Linked DNA regions of Sinorhizobium fredii. The protein of the gene in region 2 interacts with the protein of the main gene of each other region in a pairwise test. Links are inferred from orthologs where the notes say so. Each region holds a gene or a part of one and is shown on either strand. Other genes may lie near its edges. The genes, in order: pepT and tpiA.

The links.
Region 1: the proteins of tpiA (region 2) and pepT interact in binary tests that used the Escherichia coli proteins (3 or more experiments, as listed by UniProt). The link is inferred for Sinorhizobium fredii from one-to-one orthologs.

What each region holds. Positions count from the first base shown.
Region 1 is NZ_CP024310.1:1,689,568-1,692,793, reverse strand. What follows is about bases 235-3,143. They hold pepT (peptidase T), read right to left. Parts: upstream 2,351-3,143; coding sequence 1,118-2,350; downstream 235-1,117. Other genes in these bases: NXT3_RS31490 (MFS transporter), read right to left, coding at 2,865-3,143; NXT3_RS31495 (dodecin), read left to right, coding at 2,582-2,791; NXT3_RS31505 (hypothetical protein), read left to right, coding at 535-1,086; NXT3_RS31510 (glutathione S-transferase family protein), read left to right, coding at 235-405. Outside these bases: more of NXT3_RS31510, read left to right, coding at 1-234; more of NXT3_RS31490, read right to left, coding at 3,144-3,226. UniProt on the Escherichia coli protein: Cleaves the N-terminal amino acid of tripeptides.
Region 2 is NZ_CP024307.1:1,567,053-1,570,126, forward strand. The notes cover bases 1-2,757. They hold tpiA (triose-phosphate isomerase), read left to right. Parts: upstream 1-872; coding sequence 873-1,643; downstream 1,644-2,757. Other genes in these bases: NXT3_RS07635 (YceI family protein), read right to left, coding at 1-35; NXT3_RS07640 (cytochrome b), read right to left, coding at 32-658; secG (preprotein translocase subunit SecG), read left to right, coding at 1,777-2,250; NXT3_RS31920 (hypothetical protein), read right to left, coding at 2,260-2,418; NXT3_RS07655 (CTP synthase), read left to right, coding at 2,390-2,757. In the rest of the region: more of NXT3_RS07655, read left to right, coding at 2,758-3,074. UniProt on the Escherichia coli protein: Involved in the gluconeogenesis. Catalyzes stereospecifically the conversion of dihydroxyacetone phosphate (DHAP) to D-glyceraldehyde-3-phosphate (G3P).

The DNA.
Region 1 (3,226 bases), on a different replicon or contig from region 2:
GGCCATGCCGGCCTGCTGCCGGACGATGCGAACGCCCGGGCGCGCGCGATCACCTGGATGTTTGCCGCGCTCAACACGGTGGAGCCGCCGATCTTCGACCGTGCCCTCGCCAAGATCCTCGAGCGCGATGAGCCCTGGTACGAAGAGCGCCTGCGTGCCCTCGAGGGAAGCATCCGGAAGCGGCTCGGCGACCTTTCCAGGCACCTTAGCAATGCCGACTGGCTCGACGGCGCGTTCAGCGCCGGTGACCTCTTGATGGTGTCGGTGCTGCTCAGGTTGAAGGGATCGGAATTACTTGAGGAATATCCGAACCTCTCCGCCTATGTCGCCCGAGGCGAAGCGCGGCCCGCATACAAGCGGGCTTTCGCCGCTCAGTTGGCGGTTTTCACCGCATGGGCCGGCTAACAAAGGCCCGCTTCGCAATGCCCGAGAATCTGCTAGGAAGAGGGCGGGTTAGAGGGACAGACGGCGGGACGCACTGCTATCGGCAAGCCTTGGGCTTCGGAAGCGTACGGCTGCCGGCAAGGGGTCTGCATGCGCTTCACGGCAGTTCTTTCGATTGGTTTCGCCATCGCTTTGGCGGGGTGTTCTCAGGTGGCGGAAAAGGCGGAGAACGCCGCCAACCGGTCGTTCACCAGCTTTGCACTGGGCAAGCCTTATGCGGAAGTCGTCAATCTCGGCCAATCGCCGATGGCGCAGCTTTCCGGCTCGGATGCGACCTTCGGGCCCCTGATCGGTGAAACGCGGCTTGCGGACGGCATGACGATCTACCGGCATATGGCGCCCGGCGCCGAGACCCAGACGGGCACGAATTTCGCCGGCCTGGTTGGCAGCTCCACGGTTTCGCAGAACAATCGGCTTTCCTACTTCCTGGTCGGCACCGACGGCATCGTCAAGGACTGGGCGACAGGTCCGGTTCAGGGCAGCGCCAGCGACTGCGTCCAATATATCGGCGGCATCGTCAACCGCTGCAACGACATGCGGCAGCTGCAGGCCTCGCTCGCGCTCTACGACATGCGGGTGACGACCAAGGCCGGCCAGCCCATTTCCAGCTGGGGCAAGCCGGCCGCGCCTGTTGTGAACTGAGCGCGCCAATTCCACCTGACGTCAATATGCGCTAGCTCCGCTCTGCCCAGACCTTCGCCAGTTCGACGATCGTCTTCACCGCCCGTTCCATGTCCTGGCGGCTCACCCATTCGAGCGGCGAGTGGAAGGCGTGGCCGCCGGCGAAGAGGTTGGCGGAAGGCAAGCCCATGAAGGACAGGCGCGACCCGTCGGTGCCGCCGCGGATGCTGCCGCGCACCGGGGTCATGCCGGCGCGGCGGATCGCTTCCAGCGCATTCTCGACGATCTCTGGGTGGCGATCGAGGATCGCCTTCATGTTGCGATACTGCTCCTTGACCTCGAATCTGTAGCCGGAGCCGGGATAATCCTCGAGGACGCGCCGGACCAGCTGATCGAGCATCGCTTCCTTGGCGGCGAGGCCGGCCTCTTCGAAGTCCCGGACGATGAAGCTCAAGGTTGCCCTTTCCATCGAACCGGTGAGCCCGGTCGGATGGACGAAGCCCTCGCGGCCGGCCGTCGTTTCCGGCGCCACGTCCTTCGGCAGCCCCGCGACGATAGCCGACGCGATCTTAATGGCGTTTTCCATCTTGCCCTTGGCGAATCCCGGATGGATGGCGACGCCGTGGATGGTGATGTCGACGCTGTCGGCCGAAAAGGTTTCGTCCTCGATATGGCCGGCGGTCTCGCCGTCGACAGTATAGGCGAACTCGGCACCGAGTTTTTCAAGGTTGACCTTGTCGACGCCGCGGCCGATCTCCTCGTCGGTCGTGAACAGGAGCTTGATCGTTCCGTGGCGGATGTTCGGATTGTCGATGAGCTGCTGGGCGGCCGTGACGATCTCGGCGAGGCCGGCCTTGTCGTCAGCGCCGAGCAGCGTCGTGCCGTCGGTGGTGATGATGTCGTTGCCGATCTGGTCGGCAAGTGCGGGATTGTCTCTGGCGCGGATCACCTGCTGCGGATCGCCGGGAAGCCGGATATCGCCGCCGCCATAGTTGCGGACGATCTGCGGCTTGACGTTCGTGCCGGTGAAATCCGGCGCCGTATCCATATGCGAGCAAAAGCAGATCACCGGCACCGGCTTGTCCATATTGGAGGGGATGGTCGCGTAGACGTAGCCGTGCTCGTCGAGATGGGCGTCGGCAAGCCCGATCGCCAGCAGCTCCTCGACCAGCAGGCGGCCGAGGTTCTTCTGTTTTTCGGTGGAGGGCTGCGTCGGCGACTTCGGGTCCGACTGGGTATCGATGACGACGTAGCGCAGGAAACGGTCGGTGACAGTGTCGGCCATGGCGAGCTCCAGGGAGGCATCGAATGGCAACCGCTATAGCCTTTGCGGCTGCCGGGGTGAATTGATTTTCGCCTTGTCGATGCGCTTTGCCGGCCGGTCGACCGGAAGTTCCGAGCTTTTGCTGGCGGCCAGGACATAACGGGGGCATGATCGTCAAGGTAGCGGCGACGCATGCCGCTCCGCACGACCATGCCAAGATGCCAAATCGGAAAACCCCTTGAGGAGGATACGGTGAGCGGGCACGTCTACAAGAAAGTCGAACTGATCGGAAGTTCCCCGAACTCGATCGACGAAGCCATCGAAACGGCGATTGCGCGGGCTTCGAAAACCATGCGGAATCTCGACTGGTTCGAGGTGGACCAGGTCCGCGGGCAGATCGTCAATGGCGAGGTGGCCCATTATCAGGTGGTGATGAAGGTAGGCTTCCGGATCGACGACTGAACGGCGCGGGAGAGGGAAGTTTGCCGGTGGGCCGGCCGTTTCGTTCGGCCCACCGGTGTTCTGACGCTAAGGCTCAGGCGCCCTGCAGGGCGGCGGTAGAACGCCGATCCAGTGCCCCGCTCCAGAGCGTCAGCAGCAAGGCGAAGGAGACGAGGACGGCACCGACCCAGGGCGTTGCGCCGAGCCCAAGGGCGGAATCGACCACCCGCCCGCCGAGCCAGGCGCCGAGGGCGATGCCGAGGTTGAAGGCGGCGATGTTGAGTGCCGAGGCGACGTCGACGGCGCGGGGGCGGTGCTCCTTGGCGAGCTGGACGACATAGAGCTGCAGCCCCGGGACATTGGCGAAGGAGAGGAAGCCGAGGGCAGCCAGCGTGGCGAGCGTCGGCACTGGCGAAGCCGCCGTGAAGGAGAAGGTGAAGAGCACCAGCGCCTGGA
Region 2 (3,074 bases):
GCTGCAGTCAGGGCGAGATGGCGATGAGCGCTCATGGATCATTCCTCCCCGCAAGGGGCCTGTTGGTTTCTCCACCCTGGACTGGCCCCGCATCGCTCCTGCTGGAGGCGGAGCGCAGCATGCGGATCAACACGTCGTCGCCTCGGACGAACTGATGATAGAGCGCCGCCACAGCGTGGATGGCCACCAAAACGAGCATGACATAGGCGAGCAATGCGTGAGTGCGGGCCCAGAACGCCTCGGCGCTTTCCGAGTGCGGCAGCGGTAGATGCGGTATGACGATGATGTTGAAGTAGAAGCTCGGCATGTTCAGTGTCGAGGCGGAGGCGACGGCCCAGCCGGCCAGCGGCACGATGACCCCAAGGAGGATCAGTATCCTGTGCGTTTGGCGCGCCGCGGCATATTCAAACGGATGGAGGCCCGGAACGGGCTGCGGGGTCCGCTCTGCCAGCCACCAGAGGGCTCTCAAGAGCGCGAGCCCCAAGGCAGTGAAGCCGAGCGACTTGTGCCATTGGTAAAGCGAGAACTGCAGCGCCGGATCGAGCTCGATTCGCCGCATGGCGAAGCCGACGAACATCAGGCCGAGGATGAGCAGCGCGATCGTCCAGTGCAGCACGATCGTTACCGTTCCGAAGCCGTTCTCGCGGTTGCGCAGCATTGGGTGACTTGACCAGCTGTCTGCCGTTGACGTGAGACGCCCCAAGGCTTCGTTTTATTCGAAATGCTCCAGTCCAAAGTTCGCTCCGGGATCGTTCATACGCGCAGCACCTATTGGCCGGATGGCGCCGGAATCTGCGGCGAGGTGCTTTCATTTGCCTAACCGATTTGCTAGGCCGCTTGCCCGAGAGGCTTTGATCCCGGAGGAAGAACTGATGACGCCTGACATTCGCCCGCTCGTTGCCGGCAACTGGAAGATGAATGGTACGCGTGCATCGCTGGACCAGATCAAGGCTATGGCCGAGGGCGTCAAGGGCGAGCTTTCCGCCAGGGTCGAGACGTTGATCTGCCCGCCGGCGACGCTGCTTTACGTTGCGACTGCGCTTTGCGACGACAGCCCGCTGATGATCGGCGCGCAGAACTGCCACCAGAAGCAATCGGGCGCCCACACCGGCGATGTTTCTGCCGAGATGATCGCCGACTGCTTCGGCACCCATGTGATCGTCGGTCATTCCGAACGCCGCACCGATCACGCCGAAACCGACGCAGTGGTAAGGGCGAAGACCGAAGCCGCGCATGCGGCGGGCCTCGTCGCCATCGTCTGCATTGGCGAGACGGGAGAGGAACGCAAAGGCGGCAAGACGCTCGACGTCCTGAAGCGCCAGCTCGCCGGCAGCCTGCCGAATGGCGCGACGGCGGAGAGCACGGTGATCGCCTATGAGCCGGTCTGGGCGATCGGCACCGGTTTGACGCCGACCGTCGGAGACGTGGAAGAGGCGCATGCCTTCATGCGTGCCGAGCTTGTCTCCCGCTTCGGTTCCGAGGGCGGCAAAATGCGCATCCTCTATGGCGGCTCCGTCAAGCCTTCCAATGCCAAGGAATTGATGGGCGTCGCCAATGTCGACGGTGCGCTGATCGGCGGCGCCAGCTTGAAAGCGGAAGACTTCCTCGCCATCTACGGGGCCTATGAAGAATTGACTGCCTGACCGCCGCGTACGGCGGGCAGGGGCTTGGAATAGCCGGCGGCTTGGTATAAAGAGGCGCGAAATTTGGCGCGGCCCCTGATGTGGCCGCGATCGTTCGATTCGAATGCCCCGAAGAGGGCAGGACTGGAAGCTGATGCAGACCGTACTCCTCGTCGTTTATCTCATGGTCGTCGTCGCCCTGATCGGCGTCGTCCTCATTCAGCGCTCCGAAGGTGGCGGTCTCGGCATAGGCGGCGGTTCGGGCTTCATGTCCGCCCGCGGCACGGCCAATGCGCTGACCCGCACGACTGCGGTCCTCGCCTTCCTGTTCTTCGCTCTGGCGCTGGCGATGGGCATCCTGGCGCGCTACGAGCCGCAGGCGACCGATATTCTCGAGCGTATTCCGGGCACGAGCTCGAGCGGCGGCGTGCTGGATTCGCTCGGCGGCGGCCAGACGGCGCCAGCCGGCGGCAACACTGGGGCTCCGGCGAACGGCAATGGCGCCAACAACGCGGTTCCGGCAGAAGGCGCGGCCCGGCCCGCCACTCCGGCTGCTCAGCCGGCCGCCCCGGCTCCGGCCCCCGGCGCCAACGGCAATACCGGATCGCAAGTTCCGAGCGGCCAGTAAGGCCGAAGTTCAGAAGAACCCGCCGGCGGATGTTTCATCCGCCGGTTTTGTTTTGTGTGAAATCTGCCGCACCGAGAAACGGAAAAATTCGGGAAGACGAATTTTTTCGGTGGCGGAATCGTTTGTGAAAAGGTATCCGGTGACTCCCATGGCGCGATATGTATTCATCACTGGCGGCGTGGTCTCCTCCCTCGGAAAAGGCATCGCTGCGGCCGCTCTCGGAGCGCTGCTGCAGGCGCGTGGCTACCGCGTGAGGCTGCGCAAGCTCGACCCGTATCTCAATGTCGATCCCGGCACGATGAGCCCGACGCAGCATGGCGAGGTGTTCGTCACCGACGATGGGGCCGAAACCGACCTCGATCTCGGCCACTACGAGCGTTTCACCGGCCGCTCGGCGACGAAGACCGACAACATTACCACGGGCCGGATCTATAAGAACATCATCGACAAGGAACGGCGCGGCGACTATCTCGGGGCGACGGTTCAGGTGATCCCGCACGTCACCAACGAGATCAAGAACTTCGTCACCGAAGGCAACGAAGACTACGACTTTGTCATCTGCGAAATCGGCGGCACCGTCGGCGACATCGAGGCAATGCCCTTCATGGAGGCGATCCGCCAGCTCGGCAACGACCTGCCGCGCGGCACCGCCGTCTATGTCCACCTGACGCTGATGCCCTATATTCCGGCGGCGGGCGAGCTCAAGACCAAGCCGACCCAGCACTCGGTCAAGGAGTTGCAGGCGCTCGGTATCCACCCCGACATTCTGCTCGTTCGCGCCGATCGGGAGATCCCGGAAGCGGAGCGCCGCAAGCTGTCGCTCT